Regions from separate parts of the Allobosea sp. BIWAKO-01 genome, predicted to be linked through region 1. Evidence: predicted binding sites of a transcription regulator. Region 1 holds the regulator's gene; each other region holds the start of a gene.
The links. Region 1 encodes LexA, which represses DNA repair genes until DNA is damaged. Its sites were predicted from a motif close to TGTTCNNNNTGTGTTCNG; they were not measured.

Region 2: a site for LexA is predicted at 3,202-3,219, ahead of BIWAKO_RS05865 (DNA recombination protein RmuC). Genes of this name have one in related genera too.
Region 3: a site for LexA is predicted at 5,924-5,941, ahead of BIWAKO_RS36640 (ImuA family protein). Genes of this name have one in related genera too.
Region 4: a site for LexA is predicted at 4,030-4,047, ahead of BIWAKO_RS04210 (PA0069 family radical SAM protein). Genes of this name have one in related genera too.

Annotation. Positions count from the first base shown of each region.
Region 1 is NZ_BCQA01000001.1:5,033,934-5,041,445, forward strand. It holds gene gltX (glutamate--tRNA ligase) at 125-1,543, opposite strand; gene BIWAKO_RS23615 (ComEC/Rec2 family competence protein) at 1,702-3,408, shown strand; gene BIWAKO_RS23620 (hypothetical protein) at 3,533-3,952, shown strand; gene lexA (transcriptional repressor LexA) at 3,946-4,650, opposite strand; gene BIWAKO_RS23630 (molybdopterin molybdotransferase MoeA) at 4,732-5,943, opposite strand; gene moaC (cyclic pyranopterin monophosphate synthase MoaC) at 5,940-6,428, opposite strand; gene trpC (indole-3-glycerol phosphate synthase TrpC) at 6,425-7,234, opposite strand; gene trpD (anthranilate phosphoribosyltransferase) at 7,242-7,512, opposite strand, start outside.
Region 2 is NZ_BCQA01000001.1:1,278,014-1,285,525, reverse strand. It holds gene BIWAKO_RS05880 (ABC transporter permease) at 1-583, shown strand, start outside; gene BIWAKO_RS05875 (ABC transporter ATP-binding protein) at 596-1,378, shown strand; gene BIWAKO_RS05870 (OsmC family protein) at 1,476-1,985, shown strand; gene BIWAKO_RS05865 (DNA recombination protein RmuC) at 1,986-3,170, opposite strand; gene BIWAKO_RS05860 (peptide deformylase) at 3,287-3,805, shown strand; gene fmt (methionyl-tRNA formyltransferase) at 3,841-4,770, shown strand; gene truA (tRNA pseudouridine(38-40) synthase TruA) at 4,826-5,563, shown strand; gene BIWAKO_RS05845 (hypothetical protein) at 5,571-6,158, opposite strand; gene dapE (succinyl-diaminopimelate desuccinylase) at 6,228-7,430, opposite strand; gene BIWAKO_RS05835 (DUF805 domain-containing protein) at 7,427-7,512, opposite strand, start outside.
Region 3 is NZ_BCQA01000001.1:3,078,188-3,085,699, reverse strand. It holds gene BIWAKO_RS14255 (efflux RND transporter periplasmic adaptor subunit) at 1-68, opposite strand, end outside; gene BIWAKO_RS14250 (error-prone DNA polymerase) at 277-3,594, opposite strand; gene BIWAKO_RS14245 (Y-family DNA polymerase) at 3,591-5,060, opposite strand; gene BIWAKO_RS36640 (ImuA family protein) at 5,080-5,907, opposite strand; gene phnC (phosphonate ABC transporter ATP-binding protein) at 6,131-6,949, shown strand; gene phnD (phosphonate ABC transporter substrate-binding protein) at 7,021-7,512, shown strand, end outside.
Region 4 is NZ_BCQA01000001.1:912,713-920,224, reverse strand. It holds gene mutY (A/G-specific adenine glycosylase) at 1-770, shown strand, start outside; gene BIWAKO_RS04220 (site-specific DNA-methyltransferase) at 745-1,929, opposite strand; gene BIWAKO_RS04215 (ribonuclease HII) at 2,120-2,731, opposite strand; gene BIWAKO_RS04210 (PA0069 family radical SAM protein) at 2,783-3,973, opposite strand; gene BIWAKO_RS04205 (glycosyltransferase family 2 protein) at 4,101-4,589, shown strand; gene ypfJ (KPN_02809 family neutral zinc metallopeptidase) at 4,692-5,573, opposite strand; gene BIWAKO_RS04195 (uracil-DNA glycosylase) at 5,762-6,574, opposite strand; gene BIWAKO_RS04190 (electron transfer flavoprotein-ubiquinone oxidoreductase) at 6,794-7,512, shown strand, end outside.

The DNA.
Region 1 (7,512 bases):
ACTGATATTAAAGCAATATTCATACCGGGGCGCCGCTTCGGACACCCCCGGTATATGCGGCGTCACTAGCCCATTTGCCCCTGGGGTTCAACCAATCACAAAGGCGGGGCTGCCCCGCCTTTGATCACGTTTGATCGCTGAGGCGAGCCAGCGTTTCCTCACGGCCGAGCACCGCCATCACATCGAACAGGCCGGGCGACTGGCTCCGTCCGGTGAGTGCGGCCCGCAGCGGCTGCGCTACCTGTCCGAGCTTGAGGGCCTGCTCTTCGGCGAAGGCCCGGACCGCGGCCTCGAGTGGAGCTGGTGTCCAGTCATTCACCGCGGCAAGCTTCTCTGCCAGGCTAGGCATGCGCTGGCGCGCGCCCTCGTCCAGCAGTGTCGCCGCCTTCTGGTCGAGTGCGAGCGGACGCTTGGCAAAAAGATAGGACGCGCTGTCGAGCAGCTCGATCAGCGTCTTGGCACGCTCCTTCAGTCCCGGCATCGCAGCAAGAAGCTTGGCTTCGAGAACCGGATCGAGTTCGGGGCCAAGGCCATGCGCAGGGCCGATTTCCGGCAGGATGCTCTTCAGTGCATCAAGCAGGTCACGATCATCGGACTGGCGCATATAGAGTCCGTTCAGGCTCTCCAGCTTGGCGTAGTCGAAGCGTGCAGGGGAACGGCCGATGGAGGAAAGATTGAACAGCGAGACCATCTCTTCGGTCGAGAAGATCTCCTGGTCGCCATGGCTCCAGCCGAGCCGGAGGAGGTAGTTGCGCAGGGCCACCGGCAGATAGCCCATGGAGCGATAGGCATCGACGCCGAGCGCGCCATGGCGCTTGGAGAGCTTCGCGCCGTCCGCCCCATGGATCAGCGGGATATGCGACATGCTCGGCACGCGCCAGCCCATAGCCTGGTAGATCTGGGTCTGGCGGGCGGCGTTGGTGAGATGGTCGTCGCCACGGATGACATGAGTCACGGCCATGTCATGGTCGTCCACGACGACAGCGAGCATATAGGTCGGGTTGCCGTCGGAACGCAGCAGCACGAGGTCGTCTAGATTCTCGTTCTGCCAGACGACGCGGCCCTGCACTTCGTCCTCGACCACTGTCTCGCCGGTCTGCGGCGCGCGCAGGCGGATGACCGGCTTCACGCCGGCCGGAGCGGTCGCTGGATCGCGATCGCGCCAGCGTCCGTCATAGCGCATGGGACGGCCCTCAGCGCGCGCCTTCTCGCGCATCTCCTCGAGTTCCTGCGGCGTCGCATAGCAATAATAGGCCTTGCCGGCGGCGAGCATCTGCTCGGCGACCTCGCGATGCCGGGCCGCACGGGCGAACTGGTAGACGGTCTCGCCGTCCCAATCGAGGCCAAGCCAGGACAGGCCGTCGAGAATCGCCGCGATGGCCGGCTCTGTCGAGCGTTCACGGTCGGTGTCCTCGATGCGCAGCAGCATCTTGCCGCCATGGCGACGGGCATAGAGCCAGTTGAACAGCGCGGTACGCGCGCCGCCGATATGCAGGAATCCGGTTGGAGACGGCGCGAAGCGCGTAACGACCGCATCACTCATGAAAGGCAGGCTCCGGCAGGACGGGAAATGAGGCCGACAGAGCGGCAGAGGAACAAGACGTCGATGGGACATGACAACCGACGCCGCCCCTGTAACATGCTGATGGGGCCGACGTTAAGCGCAAGATCGCATCCGGTTGGCCGCCCGAGGGACGGCCTATGCGCGAGTCGCCGCCAGACCCGAGCCGGCTGCGCGGCGCGCGTGTTCGCGCCGTACCGTTCCGCATTCCCGAGATGTGGTTTCAGGACGCTGCAATTCGGTTGTTTCTCGCCGAATGGCGCGCGCGTTTCCTGGGCGCCATCGCGATCGAGGCCGGGCGCAGAAGGCCCTTTCTCTGGCTGCCGGTGCTGATGGGAGCCGGCATCCTGCTTTATTTCGCGGCCGACCGCGAGCCATCCCTCTGGGTCCCACTCTCCGGCTTTGGCATCTCCGCTGCGATGGCAGCGCTGTCGCGCGCCCGACGCCCGGTCATGCTCGCTTGCGTCTGCCTTGCTGCCATCTTCGCCGGCTTTGGTGCCGCGGCCTGGCGCACGGCGACAATCGCAGGACCGATGCTCGATCGAACGCGCGTGGGACAACTCACCGGCTTTGTCGAATCGGTCGAGGCGCGTGACGCTGGCGCGCGCCTCGTGATCCTGGTGACCAGCATTGCCGGGGTGGAGCCTGAACGCCTGCCACGGCGGGTTCGGGTCAACGTCAAGGGCGGATCGGTTTCGCCGGGCGATCACATCGTCGCCCTCGCGCGCCTCCTGCCGCCGCCCGGTCCGGTGCGGCCAGGCGGCTACGATTTCGGGCGCGACGCCTTCTTCCGAGGGCTTGGGGCGGTCGGGACCATTCCCGGAAAGATCACGCTCGCCCCACCACCCTCGCAGCCACCGCTCGAGCTTCAGATTCGCGCGATGGTCGACCGGGCGCGCAATGCCCTGACGGAGCGTATCGCCGGGATCGGGGGAGGGCAGGCAGGCGCGATGGCGGCGTCGCTGGTTACCGGCAAGCGCGGCCTCATCACTGAGGCGACCAATATCGACCTGCGTGCAGCCGGCATCTATCACATCATCTCGATTTCGGGCCTTCACATGGTGCTGGCCTCCGCCACGATCTTCGGCCTGGTCCGTGGCCTGCTGGCGCTATCGCAAACGCTGGCATTGCGCTGGCCCGTAAAGAAGCTCGCTGCCCTGGCCGCGATGCTCGGCGCCACGGCCTATTGCATTTTCTCTGGAGCCGAAGTCGCGACGGTGCGCTCTCTGATCATGACCTTGGTCATGCTCGGTGCGATCCTCGTCGATCGCCCGGCGCTCAGCATGCGCAATCTGGAGCTCGCTGCGATGATCGTCCTGCTGCGCGAGCCTGACGCGCTGCTTGGCCCGAGTTTCCAGATGTCCTTTGGTGCTGTCGCGGCGCTGATCGCCTTTGCCGAGCGCTGGGAGGATCGCGGCCACTCCGAGGCGCCGGCGAACCTGCCTTGGCCGCTACGGCCAATCTGGGTCGCGGTGGTCGGCCTCACGGTCACGACCGTGTTGGCGACGGTCGCAACCGCACCTTTTGGTGCCTATCACTTCCAGACCTTCAACCCCTTCGGCCTGCTCGGCAATGCGCTCGCCTTGCCCTTCGTTTCCCTGATCGTCATGCCTGCGGCGGTCTTCGGCGTACTCGCCTATCCCTTCGGCCTGGATTGGCCGGCTTGGGCGCTTATGGGAGTCGCTTCGGACTATGTGCTGCAATCCGCGCGCTGGGTTGCGGGATTCGACCACTCCGCAGTGATCATTCCTGCGTTCGGGACGGCGGCGCTCGCATGCTTTGCCGCCGCGCTTCTCTGGATCACGCTCTGGACGACACCGCTACGCTTCCTGGCCGTCGCCCCCTGATCGCGGGACTGGTCGTGGCGGCGAAGCCCGACAGGCCCGACATCCTGATCGAACGCGATGGTTCCGGGATCCTGGTCCGCGGGGGCGATGGTCGCATGACCTGGCGGGGCAACCGAGCCGCTTCGTGCTGCAACAATGGCTGAACGCAGATGGCGATAATCGCCGGCCTGACGACAACAGCCTGCGGGACGGCGCGGCCTGCGACACGTTGGGTTGTGTCGTCCGCAGCAAGGAAGGACGAAGCGTTGCCTTTGCACGTGATCGCCTGGCCATCGTCGAGGACTGCCGGCGCGCCGATCTCGTCATTACGCCGATTCCGTGGAACGCTCCGTGCGCTGCACGACTGATCGACCGCAGGGCATTGTCGCGCGATGGCGCGACCGCACTTGTCGGCCACAAGGGCGGCTGGCGCGCACATCTATCAGAGCAGGATGGTGTCGATCGTCCCTGGAGCCGCAAGCGGGAGCGGCCTGCAAGCACCCCGCCAGGGCCTTCGCCGGCTTTGCCGCTGGTGGCTGTCGAAGAGCACGAGCCGCTTCAGTAGCGCCGCATCAGGTTGACCAGGCGGCCTTGAATCTTGACGCGGTCCGGTCCCAGCACCCTTGTCTCATAGGCAGGATTGGCAGCTTCGAGAGCGATCGAGGAGCCGCGCTTGCGCAGCCGCTTCAGCGTCGCTTCCTCGTCATCGATCAGGGCCACTACGATATCGCCGGTATTGGCCGTGTCCTGACGTTTGATCACCACGGTATCGCCGTCGAGAATGCCGGCTTCCACCATCGAGTCGCCGCGCACCTCGAGAGCAAAATGTTCGCCGGGGCCAAGCATGTCAGCAGGCAGGGCCACGCTATGGCTGCGGCTCTGGATGGCGGAAATCGGCGTACCGGCGGCAATCCGCCCCATGACCGGAATCGCGACTGTGGAGCGCACATCCTCGTCCGGGGGCGGTGCGATCGGCCGGACCTTGCCAAGGCCACCCTGGACGACGGAGGGGTTGAACCGCCCGCGCGTCGCCTGAGGGCCGCCAGCCCCCTCGGGCAGCTTGATGATCTCGAGCGCCCGGGCCCGATTAGGCAGGCGGCGAATGAAACCGCGCTCCTCCAGCGCCATGATCAGGCGATGAATACCGGACTTGGAGCGCAGATCGAGCGCGTCCTTCATCTCGTCGAAGGAGGGGGGGACCCCTGTCTCGCGCAGGCGTTCCTGGATGAAACGAAGCAGTTCGAACTGTTTGCGTGTCAGCATGGTCCCCGCCGGCGCTCTTTGCACGGAATCGAAACAAAGCACGAACACCATACAGGTTCGCGTTGTGTTCCGCAAGCGCCCTCAGCGCAGGCGGATGATCCGGCAGCCGTCGCCTTTGTTTGCCGGCGCAGCAAATGATTCGCGAATGAGCAGCGCATCGGCGCGGGCGAGAGTGGCCAGCATGGATGAATCCTGCTTGGCGAAGGGCGTTGCCAGCCATCCCTCCGGGGTGAGGATCAGTTCCGACCTCATATAGTCCTGCCGTTCATCATTTGCCGGCAAATCTCTGCCGACGATTGCGGGCTCACTCAGATCGCGCTCAGGTTCCGGCACGCCGAGGAGGGCCCTGAGCAGCGGAACGACGAAGAGATGCCCGCAGACGATGGACGAGACGGGGTTTCCGGGCAGGCCGAGCGCGACCATACGGCCGAGGCGGCCCATCATCATCGGCTTGCCCGGCCGCATGGCGATTTTCCAGAAGCCGAGCGCCATGCCTTGCCCAATCAACGCTGCCTGGACGAGATCGTGCTCACCTACCGAGGCCCCTCCCAGGGTGATCAGCACATCGGCATCGGCCTTCCGTGCCTGGCCGATCTTGTCGGCGAGGTCGGCATGATCATCGCGGGCGATCCCGAGATCGAGCGCTGTGCCCCCGGCCTGCTCGACCAGCGCGGCGAGCGCAAAACTGTTGGACGCGACGATCTGGTCGGGGCCAACCGGCTCGCCCGGCTGGACCAGCTCGTCGCCGGTCGCGAGGATTGCGACCAGTGGCCTGCGACGCACAGTGAGCGTGGGGTGGCCCATGGCTGCAGCGAGGCCGAGGCTCGCACTTTCGAGTCGGCTGCCGGCGAGAAGCAACACCTCGCCCTCGGAGAAGTCCAATCCTGCCTGACGAACGAACTTGCCGCGCTCGGCGCCCTCGCGCACGCGGATCGTCGTGCCGCCGACGCCGTCCGCGTTCTCCTGAATCAGGATCGTATCGGCGCCCTCCGGAATTGGAGCACCGGTGAAGATGCGAACAGCCTCATTGGAGCGGACCATCCCTGAGAAGGAGCGACCGGCAGCCGATTCGCCGATGACACGCAATTCATTTGCCGGCGCAGTATCTTCGGCGCGAACGGCGTATCCATCCATTGCTGAGTTGGCAAAGGGGGGGTGGGTCCGAAGCGCCTGCAGGTCGGCGGCGAGCACGCGCCCTACGCAATGTGCGAGTGGCAGAGTTTCTGCTGGTGTCGGTGCCGGAACGCTGTCGATAAGCGCTTTCAGGGCGACGGGGACGGGCGTGAGGCTCATCGCGCAGTTTCCGGGAGATCGAAGGTGCCGGATTTGCCACCTGACTTGTGGACGAGCCTGATGCCCTCGATCCGCATCGCCCGGTCGACTGCCTTGACCATGTCGTAGACTGTGAGGCAAGCGACGCCAACAGCGGTCAACGCCTCCATCTCGACGCCGGTCTGTCCCTTCATCTTGACCTCGGCGCTCACGCGCACCCCCGGCAATGCCTCGTCCAAGGTGAGGTTGACGCTGATCTTGCTGATCAGCAGCGGGTGGCAGAGCGGGATCAGTTCATGCGTGCGCTTGGCAGCCATGATTCCAGCCAGGCGCGCTGTGCCAAGCACGTCGCCCTTCTTGGCATCGCCATCGCGCACGATCGCCAGGGTTGCTGGCTGCATGACGACGTAGCCCTCGGCGACAGCGATGCGCGAGGTCTCCTCCTTGTCGCCGACATCGACCATATGGGCCTGGCCGCTGGCGTCGAGATGGCTGAGCTTGCTCATGCTGCGCTGCGCGCAGAACCGGTCAGGAGATCACGGGTCGCAGCGGCGACATCGTCCTGCCGCATCAGGCTCTCGCCGACGAGGAAGGTGTCGACGCCGACGCGTTGCAACCGAGCGACGTCGGCATGGCTGAAGATGCCGCTCTCGCCAACGATGATGCGGTCCGCGGGGACGCGCGGTGCGAGTCTCTCGGTGACGGCGAGGTCGACGGCAAAGCTGCGCAGGTCGCGATTGTTGATGCCGAGCAAGCGGCTGTCGAGCTCGAGGGCGCGATCGAGCTCGGCTTCGTTGTGAACCTCGACCAGCACGTCGATGCCGAGTGACTTTGCCGTCTCGTTCAGCGCGCGGGCTGTCCCGTCATCGACGCCAGCCATGATGATCAGGATACAGTCGGCGCCCCAGGCGCGAGCCTCGAAGACCTGATAGGGGTCATACAGGAAATCCTTGCGCAGGGCGGGCAGGCCGCTCGCCGCACGCGCCTGCTGCAGGAATTCCGGCTGTCCCTGGAAAGAGGGGGCATCGGTCAGCACGGACAGGCAGGCCGCGCCGCCATCGGCATAGGCGCGTGCCAGCGATGGCGGGTCGAAATCGGCGCGGATCAGCCCCTTGGATGGGCTGGCCTTCTTGATCTCGGCGATCAATGCAGGCTTGCCGGCCGCGTGTTTCGCGGCAAGCGCGGCCGTGAAGCCACGCACGGGGTCGGCAGCCAGGGCGCGCTGCTCGATCTCCGCCTGGGAAACCGCGGCCTTGGCAGCGGCGATCTCCTGGCGCTTATAGGTCTCGATGCGGGCGAGGATGTCGCTCATGACGTGCTCACGCGTTCGAGCTGGCGATGAGTGCGGTCAGCGTCGCCTTGGCCTTGCCGCTGTCAATCGCCGAGGTCGCGCGGGCGAGGCCATCGCGCAGATCACCGGCCTGACCCGCCACGACGAGCGCGGCGGCGGCATTGAAGGCGGCGATATCGCGGAAGGGCGTCATCTTGCCGTCGAGAACCGCGCGGAGCGCCTCGGCATTCTGCGCCGGTTCACCACCGCGCAGATCCTCGGGCTTTGCACGGGCCAGGCCGACATCGTCCGGGCTGATC
Region 2 (7,512 bases), 3.8 Mb from region 1:
GCGTGTTGCCGCCGGCTTCGGGCTGGGAGCGGCTGTCGGCACGCTGCTCGGCGCGCTGACGGGCGCCCTGCCTCTGGCGCGCAGCGTGCTCGATCCGACCTTGCAGGCTCTGCGAGCGATCCCCTCAATTGCCTGGGTGCCGCTCTTCATCCTCTGGTTTGGCATTTTCGAAGCATCGAAGGTCGCGCTGATCGCCGTCGGCGTGTTCTTTCCCGTCTATCTCGGCGTGGCGGCGGCGATCCTCTCGACCGACCGCAAGATCATCGAGGTTGGGCGCGTCTTCCGGCTCGGCCGCTTCGCCATGGTGCGGCGGGTGCTGCTGCCGGCGATTCTGCCCGCCTGGTTCACCGCTCTGCGCTCGGGCCTCGGCCTTGGTTTCATGTTCGTGGTTGCGGCCGAGATCATGGGAGCGAGCGAGGGCCTTGGTTATCTGCTCGTGGACGGCCAGCAGCTTGGCCGTCCCGACACCATCATCGCGGCCATCATCGCCTTCGCCGTGCTCGGCAAACTGGCGGATGGCCTGCTTCTCGCCATCACGCGGCCCTTCCTCGCCTGGCAGGATCTGGGTCGCGACAAGCTCTGAAAGGCATCCTTGATGCTGAGCTTCGACAGCCTCTCCAAAACCTATGCCGACGGCACACAGGCACTGTCTGCCGTCACCGCCACCGTGGCCGCCGGCGAGATCCTCGCGCTTGTCGGCGGCTCCGGCTGCGGCAAGACCACCTTGCTGCGGCTCGTCGCCGGGCTGGACCAACCAAGCGCCGGCCGCGTCAGCCTCGACGGCGAGGCGATCCTGGCGCCACGCGCCGATGTTGGCGTGATCTTTCAGGAGCCACGCCTCTTCCCCTGGCTCAGTGTCTCCGAGAATGTCTCCTTCGGCCTGTCGCATCTGACGCCCTTCGCACGCGAGGGACTGGTCGCGAATGCGCTCGTGCGTGTTGGGCTCGCCGGCTACGAGAAGCGCTGGCCGCGCGAACTGTCGGGCGGGCAGCAGCAGCGCGTCGCCATTGCGCGCGCCCTGGTGACACGGCCAAAGCTGCTTCTGATGGACGAGCCCTTCTCGGCGCTCGACGCTACGACGCGGGCAAGCCTGCACGGCCATCTGCTGGCGCTCTGGGAGGAAAGTCGGCCGACTGTCGTCATGGTCACTCACGATGTCGAGGAGGCGGTGACATTGGCCGATCGCATCATCGTCATGCAGCCGAACCCTGGCCGCATCTTCGATGAATTCGACAATCCTCTCGCCCGTCCGCGCGACAGGCTCTCTCCAGCCTTCGAGGCGAGCAAGCGCGAGGTCCTGCGCACTCTCGATCGTTCCCTCACGGACGGAGAGCCGCATCAGCACAAGGCCGCCGAGACCGCAGGCATGTGGTGGTGAGGCGCGAGACGCCGATGCCGGGTTGGGACTGGCCCCGCGTCGGCGACAAGCTTATCACGGCAGCACATCGCCGCTCGTCTGAAGAAGGTTGAGAACCATGGACGTCACCGCGCTTCGCGCCCTCCAGGCTCCGCTCAAGGACAAATACCGCGAGGCGCCTGACGCTGCGGTAATCACGCTGAAGGCCCGTGGAGAACTCGACGACCAGCATATCGCCTGCAAGGTCGAGACCGGCCGCGCGATCGCCCTGGCCGGGCTGCACCCGGCGACCGGCGGAACCGGTGCCGAGCTCTGCTCCGGCGACATGCTGCTCGAGGCGCTGGTCGCCTGCGCCGGCGTGACGCTGAAGGCGGTCGCGACCGCCCTTGAAATCGAACTGAAGAAGGGAACTGTCAGGGCCGAGGGCGATCTCGATTTCCGAGGCACGCTCGGCGTCGTCAAGGATGCGCCCGTCGGCTTCAAGGCGATCCGCCTGTCCTTCGACGTCGAGAGCGACGCCCCACAGGACAAGCTCGACACTCTGCTCAAGCTGACCGAGCGCTACTGCGTCGTCTTCCAGACGCTGAACGTCAAGCCGGAGCTTTCGGCCGTGCTCAACCGCGGCTGATCACTCGGCAGCCTTCAGCTCCAGCCCCTTGGCGAAGGGCAGCGTCGGCTCGCTCTTCGCCGGTTCATCGAATTCGAGCGCGCCGATCTTGTCTCCGCGGCTGGTGATCTTGCCGGCCGAGGTGCGGATGCCGGCGACATCCTCCTGCGCCTGGCGGAAATGCTGGTCGAGCTTTTCGGCCCGTTCGCCGAGCCGGCGGACATCGGTCAGCAGCCTGCCGACCTCGGTCTGGATGACGCGAGCCTCCTCGCGCATGCGGGCATCGCGAATGAGCGACTGCATCAGCTGGATCGCCAGGGCGAGCAGGGATGGCGACACGACCGTGATGCGGGCGCGATGGGCCTTCTGGATCACGTCGTCGAAATGCTCGTGCAGGTCGGCATAGATCGATTCGGACGGCACGAAGAGCAGGGCCATGTCCTGCGTTTCGCCGGGCACGAAATAGCGCTCGGCGATATCCTTGACGTGCTGGCCGACATCGCTGCGCACGCGCACGCCTGCTGCCTTCTTCGCCTCGTCGCCACGCGCCTCGCGCAGCATGGTGAAGCTCTCCAGCGGGAACTTGGCGTCGATGACGAGGCCACGCCCGTCTCCCGGCAGGGTGACGAGGCAGTCCGGCCGGTTGCGGTTCGAGAGCGTCGGCTGGAAGGAGAAGAAGGCGGCCGGCAGCCCGTCGCGGATGATCGCCTCCATCCGGCCCTGGCCATAGGCGCCACGTGCCTGCTTGTTGGAGAGCACGTCCTTGAGGGTTACCACTTCGCTGGTCAGGTCGGTCAGGTTCTTCTGGGCGGCGTCGATGACCGCAAGCCGTTCCTGCAGCTTGCCGAGACTCTCCGTGGTCTGCCTGACGTTCTGCTCGAGCCCGGAGCCGACCTGCTGGCGCAGACCGTCCATCCGCTCGGCAACAAGGCGGGCGAGGTCGGCCTGCCGCGTCGAGAGAATCTCGGCCATCGTCTGCATCCGGCCCGTCAGCTCGGCCTGCATGCGGTTCATCTCGGCGACCTTGTCGTCCATCTCGCGGGCGCGTTCGGCGGCGACGACGGCTTCGATCGCCCGCCCGCGTGAACTGCGCCAGAGCGACAGCGCGACGAGCACAAGCAGAAACAGGCTGCTACCGGCGAAGGCAAGCGCGGCCTCGCTCCAGGTGACCGGCCGCTCGAGCAGTGTGAAGGCAATTCCGTTCATGACCGCAGAGTAGCCGATTCGCGTGCACATGCCGAACGAAAGCGGAACGGTTTGACCACCCGCCAACAAGTGCTTATGTCCGCGGCGTCAGCAAGAAAAACCGGTTCGAGCGCCCTATGGCCATTCGCCCTCTCGTCATCCTGCCCGATTCAGTTCTGCGCCAGGTCTCGAAACCTGTCGAGGCCGTCACGCCCGAGATCAAGGCGCTCGCCGCCGACATGCTCGAGACCATGTATGACGCGCCCGGCATCGGCCTGGCCGCGATCCAGATCGGCGTGCCGCTGCGTCTGCTGACGATCGATCTCGCCAAGCCGGAGGAGGAGAAGGCGCCGATGACCTTCATCAATCCGGAGATCACCTGGTCTTCCAAGGAGCTGAACATCCATGAGGAAGGCTGCCTTTCGATCCCCGAATATTACGAGGAGGTCGAGCGTCCGGCGCGGGTGAAGGTTCGCTATCTCGATCTCGACAGCAAGGTGCAGGAGATCGAGGCGGACGGCCTGCTCGCCACCTGCCTGCAGCACGAGATCGACCATCTCAATGGCGTGCTCTTCATCGATCACCTGTCGCGGCTGAAGCGCGAGCGTGTCACCAAGCGCTTCGCCAAGGCGGCGCGTCGCGACAGCGCGGCCTGAATGATCCTTATCGATCAGAAAGCGGCGCTGTTCGCATGAGTTTGCGCGTCATCTTCATGGGCACGCCGGATTTCGCCGTGCCGACCCTGACCGAGATCATCGGCCAGGGCCACGAGGTTGTGAGTTGCTACACCCGCGCCCCGGCGCAGGCCGGTCGTGGTCTCGATCTGAAGCCGTCCCCGGTGCATCGCGCCGCCGAGCGCTTCGGCATCCCGGTGTTCACGCCGAAGACGTTGAAGACCGACGAAGCTGCCGAGGTGATCGCCTCGCACCAGGCCGACGTCGCGGTGGTCGTCGCCTATGGCATGATCCTGCCGCAGGCGATCCTTGATCTGCCGGACCTGGGCTGCCTCAACCTGCACGCGTCGCTTCTCCCGCGCTGGCGCGGCGCTGCCCCGATCCAGCGGGCCATCATGGCGGGCGATGCCGAGAGCGGCATCTGCGTCATGAAGATGGAGGCGGGGCTGGATACCGGCCCGGTCGGCATGGTCGAGAAACTTGCGATCGGTCCCGATATGACGGCCGGCGAACTGCATGATCGGCTGGCTTCGCTCGGCGCCGACTTGATGGTGCGCGCCCTGGCCGCGCTCGGGCGTGGCGGGCTGCAATTCACCCCGCAACCCGTTGAGGGGGTGACCTACGCTGCCAAGATCGCCAATGCCGAGGCGAAGCTGGACTGGGCGCGGCCAGCGCAGCAGGTCCATGACCTCGTGCGCGGGCTCTCGCCCTTTCCAGGCGCCTTTGCCGAGGTCGATCTCGGAAAGGGGCCGGAGAGGCTCAAGATCCTGCGTACGACACTGGCTGGCGGCGCTGCCGAGCCGGGCACGCTGCTGGATGGTGAGGGCACGATCGCCTGCGCCGAGGGGGCTGTCAGGCTGCTTCAGGTTCAGCGCGCCGGCCGAGCGCCCATGAGCGGGAGCGAATTCCTGCGTGGGGCGCGCCTCGATCCCGGCCATCGGATCTAGGGCGCCCGATGATGTCGCCAAAAGTCCAATTCCCAGTTTTCGGCATCATGATCTGATGCCCCGGTACAAGCTCGTCATCGAGTATGATGGAACGCCGTTCTCGGGCTGGCAGCGTCAGCTCAACGGCCCGTCCGTTCAGCAGAGCGTCGAGGAAGCGGTCGAGGCCTTTTGTGGTCATGCCGTCCGCCTGCACTGCGCCGGGCGCACCGATGCCGGCGTCCATGCGACGCATCAGGTCGCCCATGTCGACCTGGACAAGGAGTGGCGCACCGATGTCGTGCGTGATGCGAGCAATGCCCGCCTGAAGCATCTTCCGGTCGCGGTCCTGAGCGCCGAGGCGGTGTCCGACGAATTTGATGCGCGCATCTCGGCCAGGCGCCGCTATTACATCTACCGCATGCTCGACCGGCGCGCACCGCCGGCGCTCGATCGGGACCGACTCTGGCATGTCCCCTTCAGGCTTGATCATGAAGCCATGGACCATGCTGCGAAGGCGCTCGTCGGCCACCACGATTTCACGACATTTCGGGCCGCCGAATGTCAGGCGAACGGGCCTGTTCGGACGCTCGACCGGCTCGATGTGACGCGCGAGGGTTCGGAGATCGTGATCTACGCCCATGCCCGCTCCTTCCTGCATCATCAGGTCCGCTCGATGGTCGGCTGTCTGAAGATGGTGGGGGCGGGGCGCTGGCCTGAAAACAAGGTCGGCAAGGTGCTGGCCGCGCGCGACCGTTCGCAATGTGCGGCGCTTGCTCCTTCGTGCGGGCTCTATCTCGCCGGCGTCGATTACTGAGCCGGGCTCAGAAGCCCGCCAGGCCGAAGGTGTGGATGATCGAGTAGTCGGCGATCACGCTCGCCAGCAGGATGGCCGGCGCGACGTGGCTTTGCGCGCCGAAGGCGGCACGCGCCACGCAATAGCGAAGGCGCAGCACGATCACCGCGAAAGCGATCGCCTGCAGCGTCGCGATGGCGGGGGTCGACCAGCCGATTGCAAAGACAGTGGCGGGTACCGCCATCAGGCTGGCCGAGACGATGCCGGCCCAGTTCCAGGCGATGACGAAACTGGTCAGTCGCGGCGAATGGGCCAGGTTCGGGGCGAGTCCGATCAGCAGCGCCGGTACTGCGATGACCGCCAGGCACTGGGCGCCCAGCACCCGGGCAATGAGGGCGGGGGAATCGAACATGTTCCCGGCATTCGACAGCCCGGCAATCTGCCGTTCGGCCGCCAGGATCGCGACCAGCGCTGGCAAGGTGAGCACGAGCGCGGCAAAGGAACGCCAGAACCCGTCGCGGCTGAGATCGAGTTCCTTCAGCGCCTCGGCGCCGTCGGTCATCAGGCGCCATGAACCGCGTAGCGAGCGCAGCACGTCATCGGCAGCAAGAGCCATGGCCGGGTACTCCGGATACGTGGCATTAGACTTTCGTCTAATGCAGTAAACGGCGTATCCGGCTTGGGGTCAAGCGCCGTGTTGCGTTGCAGCAAAGTAGCTTTCGAGCAGGCGGTGCGTGATCCGTTCCAGGCAGAGCAGGTCAGAGACCGCGACGCGTTCGTCGATCTGGTGCATCGTCTGGCCGACCACGCCGAACTCGACGACCGGGCAATGGCTCTTGATGAAGCGGGCATCTGAGGTGCCGCCCGTCGTCGAGAGTGCCGGGCGTTTGCCGGTCTCGGCTTCCACCGCATCGGCGACCAGGGCAACGAACGGCCCCGGCTCGGTCAGGAAAGCGACCGCATTCGTCGGCTGGACTTCGAGCTCGTAGCGCACCTGGTTGCCGGCAGCGTCCCGCAGCCGCCGGTCGAGTTCGGCGGCGAGGCTCTCTGGCGTCCAGATATCGTTAAACCGGATGTTGAAGACAGCCTTTGCCTGGCCTGGAACGACATTCGTCGCGGGATTGCCGACATCCAGAGTGGTCACCTCGAGATTGCTCGGATCGAAATAGGCCGTGCCGGTATCGAGTGGCGTCGCATCGAGCGCTGCCAGCAGGCGCACCATGCCGCGGATCGGATTGTCTGCGAGATGCGGATAGCCGACATGGCCTTGCTTGCCGTGAACCACCAGCCGGCCGGTCAGCGAGCCGCGGCGGCCGATCTTGATCATGTCGCTCATGGTTGCCGGGTTGGTCGGCTCGCCGAGCAGGCAATGGTCAAAGCGTTCGCCGCGCGCCTTCGCCCAATCCAGCAGCTTGACGGTGCCGTTGACGGCAACCGATTCCTCGTCCCCCGTGACGAGAAAGGCGATCGAGCCCGGCGCATCCGGATAATCGCGGCGGAAGCGCAGCGCAGCCGAGATCATCGAGGCGAGCCCGCCCTTCATGTCGCAGGCACCGCGTCCATGCAGGACACCGTCTTCGACCTGGCCGGAGAACGGGTCGCGCGACCATTGCCCGAGGTCGCCCGGGGGAACGACATCGGTATGGCCGGCTATGACCAGAACGGGACCTTCAGTACCGATCCGGGCATAGAGATTTTCGACATCCGGCGTATCAGGGTCGCTGAATACGGGCCGATCGACCGAGTATCCGGCTGTGCTGAGAACGGAGTCGAGCAGGGCGAGTGCTCCCCCCTCGGCCGGTGTCACGGATGGGCATCGCACCAGCGCCTGAGTCAGGGCCACGGGATCGAGCGGATCGAAGGGGAGCGGGGGAGGGAGCGGCTTCATTCTGCTGGTTTAGCACCAGCCCCCGTCTCTGCAACGGACACGGGCGCAATGCAGCCCGGCAGCAGACCGAGATCGATCAGCG
Region 3 (7,512 bases), 2.0 Mb from region 1:
CTGCGGTAGCCGTAATAGCCGCCGCCAGCGACGCCAGCGATCAGGAGGACAAGGACAAGCCGCTTCATAGGTCAGGGTGCTCCGGTATCGTCGCAAGCCCTATGGGACTGGACGATGCAGTTCAAATTACAAATCCGTAAGTGTGGTTTCATGACGGCCGCAACGGTTTTGTGAACCGGCCGGCTTTTCGCATGCAAGACCGGAACCAAGACGCGAAACAAGCCCGGAACGGGCTGCTGGCGGCAGATTTCGGGGCCCTGTGGCCAAATTAAGCCTTTAGTGGAAGTCGCGAGAGCGCGGCAGCACCCTGACATTGCGCGGGTGCGTATGTTGGCGCGGCGGCAAGCGGCTGTCGGACTGCGGGTGCTGCACCTCGTCGGCCCGCGCCAGGGTGCGGTGCAGCAGCCCGTCGGCCAGCCGCGCCAGTTCCTCCGAGCGATCCTCGATCCTGTCGACGACGAGATGGACGATCCCCTCCGGGCTGCGCTGCAGCCGGCCGGCGAGCAGGACAAGGCGCGCGCCCATCGCCTGCCGGCGGTAGCGCTCGAAGGTCTTTGGCCAGAGCACCGCATTGGCGATGCCGGTCTCGTCCTCCAGCGTCATGAACATCACCCCTTTGGCGCTGCCCGGCCGCTGGCGCACCGTGATGATGCCCGCCAGCCGGCAGCGCGTGCCGTCCGCCGCAGCCAGCACCTGCTCGCAGCTCAGTGCCCGCTCACGTGCGAAAAGCGGGCGCAGGAACTGCATCGGATGCCCCTTCAGCGACAGGCGCAGATGCTGGTAATCCGCGATGACCTGTTCCGAGTCTCGCATGCGCGGCAACAGGGTATCGGGCTCCCGGGCGAGCTCGGCGCTCTCGCTCGCCGCAAAGAGTGGCAGCGGGCTGTCATCCGGGAGCCTGCGCACCTCCCAGAGCGCCTCGCGCCGGCTGAGGCCGAGTGAGCCGAAAGCATCGGCATCGGCCAGCGCGACGAGGGCACGCGTGGGCAACCTGGCGCGCCGCGCCAAGGCCTCGACGCTGTCATAACCCTGCCCGCGCGCCGTCACGAGCGCCTGGCCAAAAGCCTTCGAGATCCCGTCGATCTGGCGCAGCCCCAGCCGCATCGCGAGTGCACCGTCCTCGCGTCGCTCCAGCGTGTTGTCGTGATCGCTCAGATTGATGTCGACCGGCCGGATCTCGACCTTGTTGTCCTGCGCCGCCCGGATGATCTGCGCAGGAGCATAGAAACCCATGGGCTGCGAGTTCAGAAGCGCCGCGGTGAAGGCAGCGGCATGATGACACTTGAGCCAGGCCGAAGCATAGACCAGCAGGGCGAAGGAGGCCGCGTGGCTCTCCGGAAAGCCGTATTCGCCAAAGCCCTTGATCTGGTTGAAACAGGCGGATGCGAAGGCGCGATCATAGCCGCGCGCGACCATGCGCTCGACCATCATCGCCTCGAAATTCTGGATCGTGCCGACATGGCGGAAGGTCGCCATGGCACGCCGCAAACCATTGGCCTCATCCTCGGTGAACTTCGCCGCCTCGATGGCGATGCGCATCGCCTGCTCCTGGAACAGCGGCACACCGAGCGTCTTTTTCAGAACCAGCTCCAGCTCGTCTCGAGGCCCATGTTCCGGCGCGGGTCGGGGGTAGACGACCTCATCCGGGTTTTTCCGCCGCCGCAGATAAGGGTGGACCATATTGCCCTGGATCGGGCCCGGCCGGACGATCGCGACCTCGATGACGAGATCGTAGAATTTCCTGGGCTTCAGCCGCGGCAGCATGTTCATCTGCGCCCGGCTCTCGACCTGAAAGACGCCGATCGCATCGGCCTGGCAGAGCATGTCGTAGACGCGCGGATCATCCTGCTCGATCGTCGCCAACTCCCAGTGTTTGCCTCCGTGCAGAGCGATCAGGTCAAAGGCCTTCCTAATGCAGGTCAGCATGCCGAGCGCGAGCACATCGACCTTCATCATCCGGAGCGCATCGATATCGTCCTTGTCCCATTCGATGAAGCTGCGGTCCTTCATGCCGCCCCAGCCGATCGGCACGCATTCGTCGAGCCGCCCGCGCGTCAGCACGAAGCCACCGACATGCTGGGAGAGATGGCGGGGGAAGCCGATCAACTCGGTCGCCAGCGCGGCCGCGCGCGCGATCATCGGATTGGCGGGGTCGAGCCCCGCCTGCCGGACATGGTTTTCCGGCAGGCCCTCGCCCCAGCTGCCCCAGACCGTGTTGGCGAGCGCGGCCGTGACATCCTCGCTCAAGCCGAGCGCCTTGCCGACCTCGCGAATGGCGCTGCGCGGCCGATAGCAGATCACCGTGGCGCAGATGCCGGCGCGCAGCCGGCCATAGCGCTCATAGATATACTGCATCACCTCCTCGCGCCGCTCATGCTCGAAGTCGACATCGATATCGGGCGGCTCCTTGCGCTGTTCGGAGAGAAAACGGGCGAGGAGCGAATTGCCCTCCATCGGGTCGACGGCCGTGACCCAGAGGCAGTAGCAGACCGCCGAATTCGCGGCCGAGCCCCGCCCCTGGCACAGGATCGGCGGCTCCTGTGCACGGGCGAAGCGCACGATGTCGTGGACCGTCAGGAAGTAGCGCGCGTAATCGAGCTTCGCGATCAGTGCGAATTCCTTGTGCAGCAGGTCGCGTACCTTGCCCGGCACACCCTCGGGATAGCGCCTGTGCGCCCCCCCCCAGGCGAGACGCTCCAGATGCTCCTGCGGAGTGCTCCCGGGAGGAACCGGTTCGTCCGGATACTCGTATTGCAACTGGTCGAGCGAGAACCGGCAGCGTTCGAGGAAGCGCACCGTCTCCGCCACCATCTCCGGCGCGTGCCGGAACTGATGGGCCATCTCGCGCGGCGATTTGAGATGGCGCTCGGCATGGGCCTCCAGCATGCGCCCGGCCCGCTCGATCGGGACATGCTCGCGGATGCAGCTGACGACATCCTGCAAGGGCCGCCGCTCAGGCGCATGATAGAGCACGTCGTTGACGGCGAGACAGGGCACACCCACCCTGGCCGCGAGCAGCGCCAATACATCGGCCCGGCGCCGGTCGTCGCCGCGATGCGGCATGTCGATACCCAGCCAGAGCCGACCCCGCGCAAACTCGGAAACGCTCGCGAGAGCCGCAGCGATCTCGCTGTCCGGCCGCCGTTCCGGCATCAGGATCAGCAGCTGGCCTTCCGCGAATTCGCGCAGGTCGGAGAGCGTGAGGATGCATTCGCCCTTCTTCTCGACCTTCATCTTGCCGTGGGTCAGCAGGCGGCAGAGCCTGCCATAGGCGTCGCGATCCTGGGGATAGGCGAGCAGGTCAGGCGTGCCATCGGACAGGACGAGGCGGACCCCGACCGCGAATGTCAGCTTAGTGGCGGCGATACCCGCCTCGCGCATCGCCGCATGGGCCCGCACCACGCCGGCCAGAGAATTGCGGTCGGCGAGTCCGATTCCGGCAAGGTCGAGTTCAGCCGCCCGCCCAACCAGTTCCTCCGGACTCGAGGCCCCGCGCAGGAAGGAGAAGTTGGAGGTGACCGCGAGTTCGGCATAGCGCGCAGCTGGTCCTCCCGAGGCAGCCGCTACCAGGCGATTGTCATTGAGCCCGCTCATGCGAAAAGTCCGTGCATGAACCAGGGTGGATGCGCGGCCTCGCGGCCATAGAGTCCGTCGCGATAAAGCCAGAAGCGTCTTCCCCCTGGCTCTTCGACGCGAAAATAGTCTCGGGTCGGCGCGATCCTGCCCGTCGTCGCCCACCATTCGGCAGCGATCCGCTCCGGCCCCTCGGCCTTGGCGACCTCATGCAGCACGCGCCGCCAGCGGAAACGCGTCGGCGGCCCGTCCGGGATCTCGGCCAGCACCTCGATCGGCTCCGGCCGCGACAGCAGCCGGAGGGGTCGTTCCGGGGCAGCGCTCGGCGCCGGCCAGTCCGGGGAAAACCCGAGCCGTGCCAGCTCGCCATGACGCAGGGCGGGCACCGCCAGCGCCGCGCGCTCGGGATCATGGCTGTCCTGCGCCAGGAAACGCCGCACGCGATCCGGGCCGATCCGGGCCGCGATCGCATCAGCGACCTCCGTCAATGCCCGCTCGGCGGCGGCTTCGTCGGGCTCCTCCTTCCCACTAGCAGCGAGCGTTCCCTGATCGACGGCGAAAGGTTCGGTCACACCGGCCGAGAGCCGGATCAGGTCGAAACCGAAGCCGGGATCGAGCGGATCCACCAAGGCATCCAGCTTCAGGGCGAAGAGCCGGTCGACCGCAGCCGGATCGCGCAACGGCATCCCGGTCTCGATGCCGAGACGGCGCACGGCCCCGTCACTGCGGAAAAAGCTCGCCTCGAACAGTCTTGCGCCTTCGCCGCGCGCTTCCAGCATGCCGGCGAGACTCTCCCCCAGACCGGTCAGGGCAGAGCGGATACCGGCTTCATGCGCCAGCGGCTCGGCAAAACGCCGCTCCGCCATGCATTCCGGCAGCGGTCGCCGTGGCGACAGCGCCTGCGGCAGGCGGCCGAACGCCTGGTCGAGTCTGTCGAGCAGGTCGCGGCCGAAACGGGCGGCCAGCGGCGCGCGTGGTCGCGTCTCCAGATCGGCGATATGGGTGAGGCCCATGCGGGCGAGCCCGTGCTGCCGTGCCGCCTCCAGTCCGAGTGCCGCTGTCGGCAAGGGCCACAGGGCCTCGCTCTCCCCGCCCGGCGGCACGATGCCGCCGCGCCCGTAGCGCGCGACGCCCCAGGCCGTACGCGCCGTCCCCGCAATGGCGGCGCGCAGCGTAAAGCCCTGTCGTTTCAGCCGAAGCAGGCAGTCGCGACCAAGCGCGGCTTCGCCGCCGAAGAGATGGGTGCAGCCCGAGATATCGAGCAGCAATCCATCCTCGCCATCGAGCGCGACCAGCGGTGTATAGCAGTCGCACCAGTCGGCAACGGCGCAAAGCAGCGCCGCATCGGCCGCTTTGTCCTCCTCGACCACGACCAGCCGCGGGATCATCGCCCGCGCATCGGCCAGCGCCATGGTCGCATGAAGGCCGAGGCGTTCGGCTTCGGCATCGAGGCTCGTCAGCCGGAAGGCGCCCTTCGCCTTGCCCACCACAACAAGAGGACCAGGATCATCCGCTGGCCCGCCGGGCTGCGGGCCAGGCCTCTGCGATAGTGCCCGAACGGATGCGCCCTGGCTGCGTCTGGTCCGATCGATGGGCAGGCGCGGGAACCAGAGCGACAGGAAGCGGCTCGCGGAAGCTATACGCATGACTGTCCCACTCCATCACCCACTGCCCTGTCGCCCCATGTCGGTTGCGCAGCACCGTGACCGCAAAACTCGGCCGGCCCGGCCCATGCGCTCTCATCCGCCCCTCCGAAGGCGCCGCCGAAACCGACCAGCGGATCGTCGCCGCGCTTGGAGCAGGACTGCTTCCCAGCCGCAGGAGAAAAGCCGTCGCGCCGGCATCCCGCGCCGCCAGGACGAGACGCCGGCTGGCCGTGAGATCGAGGCAGGCCGGCGCGCCCTCGAGCTCGATCACCACCGCGCCGATGCCCGAGCGCGGGTCATTGCCGCGCGGAAAGGCGTCGCCCGCCGCCTTCAGCACGGCAAGCGGATCGCGTCCCCGCACCGCCAGCACCCGGTTTGGATCGAGCCCGAACGCCGCAAGCCCCGGCGCATAGAGCTCTCCGCCCTCTGCGCCGGCGGAATCCTGCCGCAGCCAGACGACCGGCCGCCGCTCCAGCCGCGCGATCAACCCTGCAACGAAGCCCGTCGCCGCCGGAGCCTGATGCGCCATCGCCACGATCTCGTGCAGGGCATGGCGGCGCAGTGGCCCCAGCGCCGCATCGGCCGCCGCGTGGCCAAGACTGAAGCTCGCCTCCCCGCCCAGGGAGACGGAGACGCTTTCCAAACCGGCAATGCTTCGCCGCAGCGCGGCGACGGCATGATCGCTCACGTCTTGGCACTCCAAATGTTCCTATTTTGTTCTTTATGACTCCGCCGCCTCAGACGAGTCAACAACCTCCGTGACGCCCGCCCACAGCCCCCGATCCTGCTGTCACGGCCCTGTCATCTGTCGCCGATACCGGTTTGCGCACTGCAAGAGAGCATGAGCTCCGGACTGCGCCTCGCCCATGTCCGGATGTCGCCATGCTTGCTCCTCGATGGGAAGACCGTTCATGCTGCGTATCGAAGGCCTGACCAAGCGCTTCAGCGGCAAAGCCGCCGTGGACAATGTCTCGCTGTCGATCCCGAAGGGCGAAATGGTCGGCGTCATCGGGCGCTCCGGCGCCGGCAAGTCGACCCTGCTGCGCATGATCAACCGCTTGGCGGAGCCGAGCTCCGGCCGTCTGATCAGCGACGAGCGCGATGTCACCGCATTGAAGGGTGCCGAACTGCGCGCCTGGCGTCGCGACACCGCGATGATCTTCCAGCAGTTCAATCTCGTCGGCCGCCTCGACGTGCTGACCAATGTCCTGCTCGGCCGGCTCAATCACCGCTCGACCTTCCTGACGCTGGTGAAGAGCTTCTCGCCGGACGACAAGATCCGCGCCATCGCCGCGCTCGAGCGCCTCGACATGGGCCATCTGCTGGCCCAGCGCGCCGAGACCCTCTCGGGCGGCCAGCAGCAGCGCGTCGCGATCGCCCGCGCCCTGGTCCAGGAGCCGAAGGTCATTCTCGCCGACGAGCCGATCGCCTCGCTCGACCCGCGCAACACCCAGGTCGTGATGGATGCGCTCTTCCGCATCAACCGCGAGGACGGCATCACCGTGATCTGCAATCTGCATGACCTCGATATCGCGGCGAAATACTGCGACCGGCTGATCGGCATGGCCGCCGGCAAGGTCGTGTTCGACGACGTGCCGCAGGCGCTCACCCGCGAGATCGCGGCCGAACTCTACGGCATCGAGGCCAAGGATGCCGGCGCCGAGGCGCTGGACGCCCTCGATGCCATCGCCATCGCCGAAGCCAAGCGCGCCAAGCAGAGCGCAGCCTGAGCCGGACCTGAGCCCGGCCAGGACCGCTTACGCCTGAAAAGACCACCAACAGCCTTCAACAGGAGCAAACCATGCTGACCCGCCGTCATACCCTCACGCTCGCCGCCGCCGGCCTGGCCGCGACGCTCGCCGCTCCCGCCTTCGCGCAGGACTGGAAGGCCAAATATCCGGAGCTGGTCTTCGCCATCATCCCGTCCGAGAACGCGTCTGGCGTCGTCGAGCGCTACACCCCCTTCGTCAACTATCTCGCGAAGGAACTCGGCACCAAGGTGACGCTGCGCATCGCCAACGACTATGCCGCGATCATCGAAGGCCAGCGCGCCGGCAACATCCATATCGGCATGTACGGCCCCGCCTCCTTCGCTCGCGCCCGCATGACCGGCGCCAAGGTCGATGCCTTCGCGATCGAGACCAATCTCGACGGCACCAAGGGCTACCACTCCGTCTTCTACGTGAAGAAGGACTCGCCCTATCAGAAGGTCGAGGACCTGAAGGGCAAGAATCTCGGCCTCGTCGATCCCAATTCCACCTCTGGCAACAATGTGCCGCGCTTCGTGCTCGAC
Region 4 (7,512 bases), 4.1 Mb from region 1:
TGCACGCGGGGCGCTTTCCCGATACCGAGGAAGGCCTGCGCGAACTGCCGGGCATCGGCACTTATACGGCGGGTGCTGTCGCTGCGATTGCCTTCAACCGGCCGGCGGTCGCGGTTGACGGCAATGTCGAGCGCGTCATGACCCGCCTCTTTGCGATCGAGGAGGCCTTGCCGGGTGCCAAGCCGGCAGTCAGGGAGCGCACCCTGGCCCTGTTGCCGTCGGAACGTCCAGGCGATTACGCGCAGGCATTGATGGATCTCGGCGCAACGATCTGTACGCCACGCTCGCCAGCCTGCGGCATTTGTCCGTGGCAAGCGCCGTGCATCTCGCGGGCGGTGGGGACACAGGAGACTTTTCCGCGGAAGGCGGCGAAGAAGACCGGGGCAACCCGCTTCGGGGCAGCCTTCGTGCTGCTACGCGAGGATGGCGCAGTTCTGCTGCGGACGCGTCCGGCCAAGGGGCTGCTTGGAGGCATGGCGGAGGTGCCGACCGGCCAGTGGAGCGCGGATTACCGGCTCGCTGAGGCCATGCGGGACGCTCCGCTTCCGGCGCAGTGGCGCAGGCTGGCAACGCCCGTTCGCCATGTCTTCACCCATTTCCCGCTGGAACTCACGATCCTTGTCGCGCGTGCCCCGCGGGCGACACCAGCGCCGCAAGGCTCCCGCTTCACCCCGCTGGCGCGGCTCCGGGACGAGCCGTTCCCGGCGGTCTTCCTGAAAGCGCTCGAGGCAGGGCTCGAGGCGCTCAGGCCGCTGCCATCTGCGCCCTGATCTCGCCGCGCAGTGAATCGAGCAGCGTCAGCCCTTCCGGGCGCTCGACATGCCAGAAGGTCCAGCCATTGCAGGCAGGTAGCCCCTGGGCCAGCGCTCCGACCTTGTGGATCGAGCCGACGGCCGGGCCAAGCAACAGCGTGCCGTCGGCCCGGATCGTTGCCTTGTGGCGGCGCTTCTCGTCGACGACAGTCTCACCGGCCTTGACCAGCCCGGCCTCGACCAGGCTGAGAAACGGCACGCGCGGTTCGCTGCGCTTCGAAGGCGCGGTCGAGAACGATTCGGGCGGCAATGGCTGGACAGCCGCGATGCGCTTGCGCGCCGCCTCCGCATAGACCGGATCGCGCTCGAGACCGATGAACCGCCGACCGAGCGCCTTCGCGACGGCACCCGTGGTGCCGGTGCCGAAGAACGGATCGAGGATCACGTCACCGGGGTTGCTGGCCGAAAGCATGACGCGGGCCAGCAACGCCTCCGGCTTTTGGGTCGGATGGACCTTGGCGCCGGACGCGTCCTTCAGACGTTCCTCGCCTGTGCAGAGCGGCAGGTACCAGTCCGAGCGCATCTGCAGGTCGTCATTGCCGCCCTTCAATGCCTCGTAGTGGAACGTGTATTTCGAGCTCTCGCCGCGCGCTGCCCAGATCAGTGTTTCATGCGCGTTGGTGAAGCGCCGGCCGCGGAAGTTCGGCATCGGGTTGGCCTTGCGCCAGACGATGTCGTTCAGCATCCAGAAGCCGAGATCCTGCAGGATCGCGCCGACGCGGAAGATGTTGTGGTAGGAGCCGATCACCCACATGGCGCCGTCAGGCTTCAGCACCCGCCGGCAGGCCGTCAGCCAGGCTCGCGTGAAGGCGTCATACTCGGCGAAGGAGGCGAACTTGTCCCAGTCGTCGTCGACAGCGTCGACGAGGCTGTCGTCAGGCCGGCGGAGATCGCCGCCAAGCTGAAGATTGTAGGGTGGATCCGCGAAGACGAGGTCGACGCTTGCCGGAGGCAGGCGGTCGAGCGCGGCGATGCAGTCGCCGACGACGACCTGATCGAGCGGAAGATCAAATGAAAGGCTCGAAGCCTTCATCCGAGACTGCAGCGCAGGCCGTCCGGTACGCGAAACCTGAATCCGGACGGCGGCGCTGGCAGTCCCGGTACGCGAGGTACCCATGACGCCGAACCATTTACGCAACTTCAACAGTCGCGATCTTGGGGGAGTCAGGGTAAAAGCCGGGTTTCCGGGTTGAAAAAAATGCGTCTCGTTTTGGGGCTGCAGTTTTTGCCTAGTGCATTGGCAAACCAGCCGAATCCTGATCGGGAGTTAAGAAACGGCTAACGCCTCGCGGGCGTCGCACGATCGCTCAGCGCCGCCATACGCCCTTGATCGGCGCGAAGGAAAAACGGTGTTCCGGGCACGGGCCATGGATCTGTAGCGCCGCGCGATGCGCGGCCGTGCCATAGCCGGCATGCCCGGCAAAACCATAAGCCGGATAATGCGTCGCCAGGCGCGCCATCATCCGGTCGCGCGTCACCTTTGCGATGATCGATGCGGCTGCAATCGAGGCCACGCTGCCGTCGCCCTTGATGATCGCATCGCAGGGGCAGGGGAGAGTGGGAGGGTCGTTGCCATCGACCAGCACATGCCGCGGCTGGACAGGCAGACCGGCAACCGCGCGTTTCATGGCGAGCTGCGTCGCCTGCCTGATGTTGAGCACGTCGATCTCCTGCGCTGTGACGCTGCCGATGCCGATGCCAAGCGCAGCTTTGGCAATCTCCCCGAACAGCGCTTCGCGCCTTGCGGCGCTGAGTTCCTTCGAATCGGCGAGGCCGGCCGGGATCAGGCCGGGGTCGAGAATGACGGCAGCCGCCACCACCGGCCCGGCCAGCGGCCCGCGCCCGACCTCGTCGACACCGGCCAGCGGCCAGAATCCTTGCTCAATTGCCTGCGCCTCGCGGCTGAAATCGGCGGCCATGCCCGGTCCAGGAAAGAAATCGTTGCCGGGCTTATGCCGGAAGGTCGTCGCCTAGAACAGGCTGAGTTGTGCCTTTTCCTTCTCCGGCTTGAGGAAAAGGTCGGTGCGGAGCCTGAGACGCGTCGTGTTGAAGCCGAGGCGTTCGGCTGCCATTTCGAAGCGCCGCCCGATCATCCAGGCATAGGGCCCGGAACCGACCTGCCGCTGGCCCCAGGCCGAGTCGTAATCCTTGCCGCCGCGTGTCGAGCGGATCAGCGAAACGACATGGCGCAGCTTGTCCGGGTGGTGGGTCAGGAGCCAGTCCTGGACGAGATCCTTCACCTCGAGCGGCAGGCGCAGCAGCACGTAACCGGCCTCGCGCGCCCCGGCGGCCTTGGCGGCGTCGAGGATGCGCTCGATTTCCTGCTCGTTGATCGCCGGGATGATGGGCGCGACCAGCACGGTCACCGGAATGCCGGCATCCGACAGGCGTTTGATCGTCTCCAGCCGTTTCGCTGGCGCGGCGGCGCGCGGTTCCATGCCGCGCGCGATCTTGGGATCGAGCGTCGTCACGGAGATCGCGACCTTGGCGAGCCCCTGGGCTGCCATCGGTGCCAGGATGTCGATGTCGCGCTGGACCAGCGCCGATTTCGTGACGATGCCGACCGGATGGCGGAAGTGCGCCAGCACCTCCAGGATCGAGCGCATGATCCGGAGCTTCTTCTCGATCGGCTGATAGGCGTCGGTATTGGTGCCGATCGCGATGGTTCGCGGCTGGTAGGACGGTGCCGACAATTCCTTCTCGAGCAGCAGCGCGGCGTCGGGCTTGGCTGTCAACTTGCTCTCGAAATCGAGCCCGGGGGACAGCCCGAGATAGGCATGGCTCGGTCGCGCGAAACAGTAGACGCAGCCATGCTCGCAGCCGCGATAGGGGTTGATCGATCGGTCGAACGAAATATCCGGCGAATCGTTTCGCGTGATGATCGTGCGCGCCTTCTCGATCGCGACCTCGGTCTTGAAGGCGGGCAATTCGCCGAGAGAGCCCCAACCATCATCTTCGGCGACGCGCTGCTCGGTCTCGAAGCGTCCGCCTGGATTGATCGTTGCACCGCGCCCGCGCCGTCGTTCCGGATCGATGCGGTGGCCGGCATAGGCGAGCGGATCCGCCGGGGCGACACGCGCGGATGCCGACAGGGTTTCGCCGTCATGCCGCCTGAGCGGCTGGGCTGCGATCGGTCGCGAACTGGGTCTGGCTTGCTGCATGGCGCTGAGCCGTTCCTGAGAGGGCCGTAAGAATCGGCGTTTCCGTGACTATCAATGTGAACATAAAGGGAACAGAATGCAAGCGGCGGGATTGCGGCATGTTGCGCTGCGTCATAATCAATGGGCCATGCTTACAGCCGTCATCAGGGCCGACGGACCGGCCAGAGCACTCGCTGCGACTTTTTCCGTGCTGATCCCGGCCGTTGCCGAAGGTTTCCTCGGCCATGCCGTGGTCGTCGATGCGAACGGTGAGGGGGAGGTGGAGCGCCTCGCCGATGCGACGGGTGCGACCTATGTCAGGGCGGCTGTGCCTGAAAGCTGGCATGCCGGTGCCGCACAGGCGCGCGGCGATTGGCTGCTTCTGTTGAGCGCCGGGGACATCCTGCAGCCAAACTGGATTCAGGCGACTGAGCGCCATCTGCTGCTGGCGCCCGACAGGCCTGCCTTGCTGCCACTGAGCGGGGTTGCTGCGGCGCTCAAGGAGCGCGCCGCGCTGTCATTCGGCCCGCGTCGGCTGCGGGCCGGCCTGGTGCTGCCGAAGGGACTGGTTCTGGCCGGACGGCTGAATGCCGCGCCGCGGCGTCTCTCGGTGCGCCGGGAGCGTGCCGTATCCTGAGACCCAAGGCATCGGGCCGAACGGTGGATTGCGGTCCTCGGGGACGGCCGATGCAACCCCAGAAGGTGAGATCGGACCGGATACGAGACCCGGTCCGATGATCTAGAGCTGGTTCGTCCGGAAGGTGTCGCAGCTTTGCAGCGAGCCGGACTTGAAGCCTGTCGTGAACCAGCGTGTGCGCTGCGCCGACGAGCCGTGGGTGAAGGAATCGGGCACGGCCACACCTTGCGAGGCTTGCTGCAGCCGGTCATCGCCGATCGCCGCCGCCGTCCGCATCGCCTCGTCGACATCGCCCTGGTCGATTCGGCCCATCGCCTGGACGTTATGCGCCCAGACACCGGCGAAGCAGTCCGCCTGCAGCTCGACCCGCACTGACAGCGCATTCGATTCGCGCTCCGAGATGCGCTGTCGCAGCTGGTTCACCTTGGGCAGGATGCCGAGCAGGTTCTGGATGTGATGGCCGACCTCATGGCCGATCACATAGGCATAGGCGAAGTCACCACCGCCGCCGAGCTTGCGCTGCATCTCCTGGAAGAAGGAGAGGTCGAGATAGACCTTCTTGTCCTCGGGGCAATAGAACGGCCCCATCGCTGCCTGTGCCGTGCCGCAACCCGAGCGATCGATGCGCGAGAACAGCACGAGCTTCGGCGGTTCGTAGCGGCGGTTCGCCTGCTGCGGCAGGATCTTGGTCCAGATGTCCTCGTTCTGCGCCAGCACCGCCGAAACGAAGCGGCCCATTTCATCCTGCGGCGGGCCCGAGGCCGGGCGGCTCTCCTGGGTCGGGGCGCTGCGCCCGACCCCGAGCATCTCGGCGCCACCGATCAGGATGCGCGGATCGATCCCGAGCGCCCAGCCGACAAGGCCGAGCACGACCATGGTTCCGATGCCGACACCGCCGCGCCCCCCGGGGAGCCCGGCGAAGCCGCCGCCGCCATTGCGCCTGTCCTCGAGATTCTCGGACTGGCGATAATCTTCCCAGCGCATGGCGGTACCCCCGTCTAGTCCCGAGCAATCTCGTGGAGAGAGGCCCGGAACTCAAGCTGTTCGTCAACCGGCTCGTGCGCAGGTGGTTCCCCGGGCCCTTCCTATTGCGTCAATGATAGCCGCAATGTCCCATTTGCCGTGGGCCGGGATGTCGCTGCGGCAGGGCCGCGTTGGCGCAGCCGAATACTCTAGCTGGCTGCGTCGAGCGCCGCCTTGAGCGCCCGCATGTCGCGCCAGGCGAGGCGTTTCTGCAGGGGCTGGCGCAACAGATAGGCAGGGTGAAGCGTGGCAAGCGCCCGGATACGCCGGGCGCCCATTTCATATTCGGTCCACTTGCCGCGCGAGGCGAGGATGCCGGTGAAGCCGAGCAGGCCCTGGGCAGAGGGGCCGCCGATGCAGACGAGGATATCGGGATTGGCGAGTTCGATCTGCCGTTGAATGAACGGCAGGCAGATCGCGACCTCCTGCGGCGTCGGCGTGCGATTGCCGGGCGGACGCCAGGGCAGAAGATTGGCGATGTAGACATGTTCCTGCCGGTTGAGGCCGATGGCCGCCAGCATCCGGTCAAGCAACTGGCCGGAGCGCCCGACGAAGGGCAGGCCGAGCCTGTCTTCATCGGCGCCGGGGGCCTCGCCGACGAACATCACGCGCCCCTCCGGATTGCCGTCGGCGAAGACGAGATTCTTCGCGGTGGCCTTGAGCGCGCAGCCCTCGAAGCTGGCCAGTGCCACCTTCAGTTCGTCGAGCGTCTTGGCCTGCCCGGCCAGCAGGCGCGCGCTCTGCATGGCCTCGTCGGGCGCCGTTGCGTCGGCCGCGATGACGCGCGCAGCAGGAACCGCGCGCAGAGGATTGCGGCGTGCTGCAGCCTGTGTGGCGGCTGCTTCGGCGGCCTGTGGGGATTCGGCGAAGTGGTCATGCGGCGTCTCGTCGAGCATCTCGGTGACGCCCATCTCGGCGTACCAGGCAATGAGTTCGACGGGATCGTGGCCAGCAGGGATCATCCCGGCGTCTTAGCACGGTCCAACACGGCTTCGCGACACCTGTCGGGCGGCTGTCCCGGCTCCGCGTGCTCGCCAGAGCGTTCAAACGCGGTTGCAAATTGGAACGTGGGCCCGGATAGAGGGGTTCCAATCTGGTTTCGGTTTGGCTTGAGCCAGAGAGCATGATCGTTCATATGTAAACTATCGCCGTCGAGGCGAAAGTTGCTGGCGGAGGGCTGGATGGAACTCGAGGAAGCGCAAAGCACCCCGCGCGAGAGCATGGACTATGACGTCGTCATCGTCGGCGCAGGTCCCGCAGGTCTCGCAGCCGCCATTCGCCTGAAACAGCTCGACGAGACCATCTCGGTGGTCGTGGTCGAGAAGGGGGCCGAGGTGGGCGCCCATATCCTCTCGGGCGCGGTGATCGATCCGATTGGTCTTGACGCGCTGTTGCCTGACTGGCGCCAGGATGAGGCACGCCCGCTGACGACGGAAGTCAGCGAGGACATCTTCTATTTCCTGACCGAGCCGAGCGGAATCCGGCTGCCGAATTTCGGCATGCCGAAGCTGATGAACAATCACGGCAATTTCGTCGGCTCGCTCGGGCTGGTGACGCGCTATCTGGCGACCCGCGCCGAGGCGCTGGGTGTCGAGATCTATCCGGGCTTCGCCGCCGCTCAGCTTCTCTTCGACGAGAAGGGTGCCGTCACCGGTGTCGCCACGGGTGACATGGGGATCGCCAAGGACGGCACGGTCTCCGAACGCTTCACCCGCGGCATGGAGCTGCGCGGACGCTACACGCTACTGGGGGAAGGGGCGCGCGGCTCGCTGTCCAAGATCGCGATTCAGCGCTTTGGTCTCGACAAGGATCGTGAGCCCCAGAAATACGGCATCGGCCTCAAGGAGATCTGGCAGGTCAAGCCGGAGAAGTTCCACAAGGGCCGGGTGCAACACTCCTT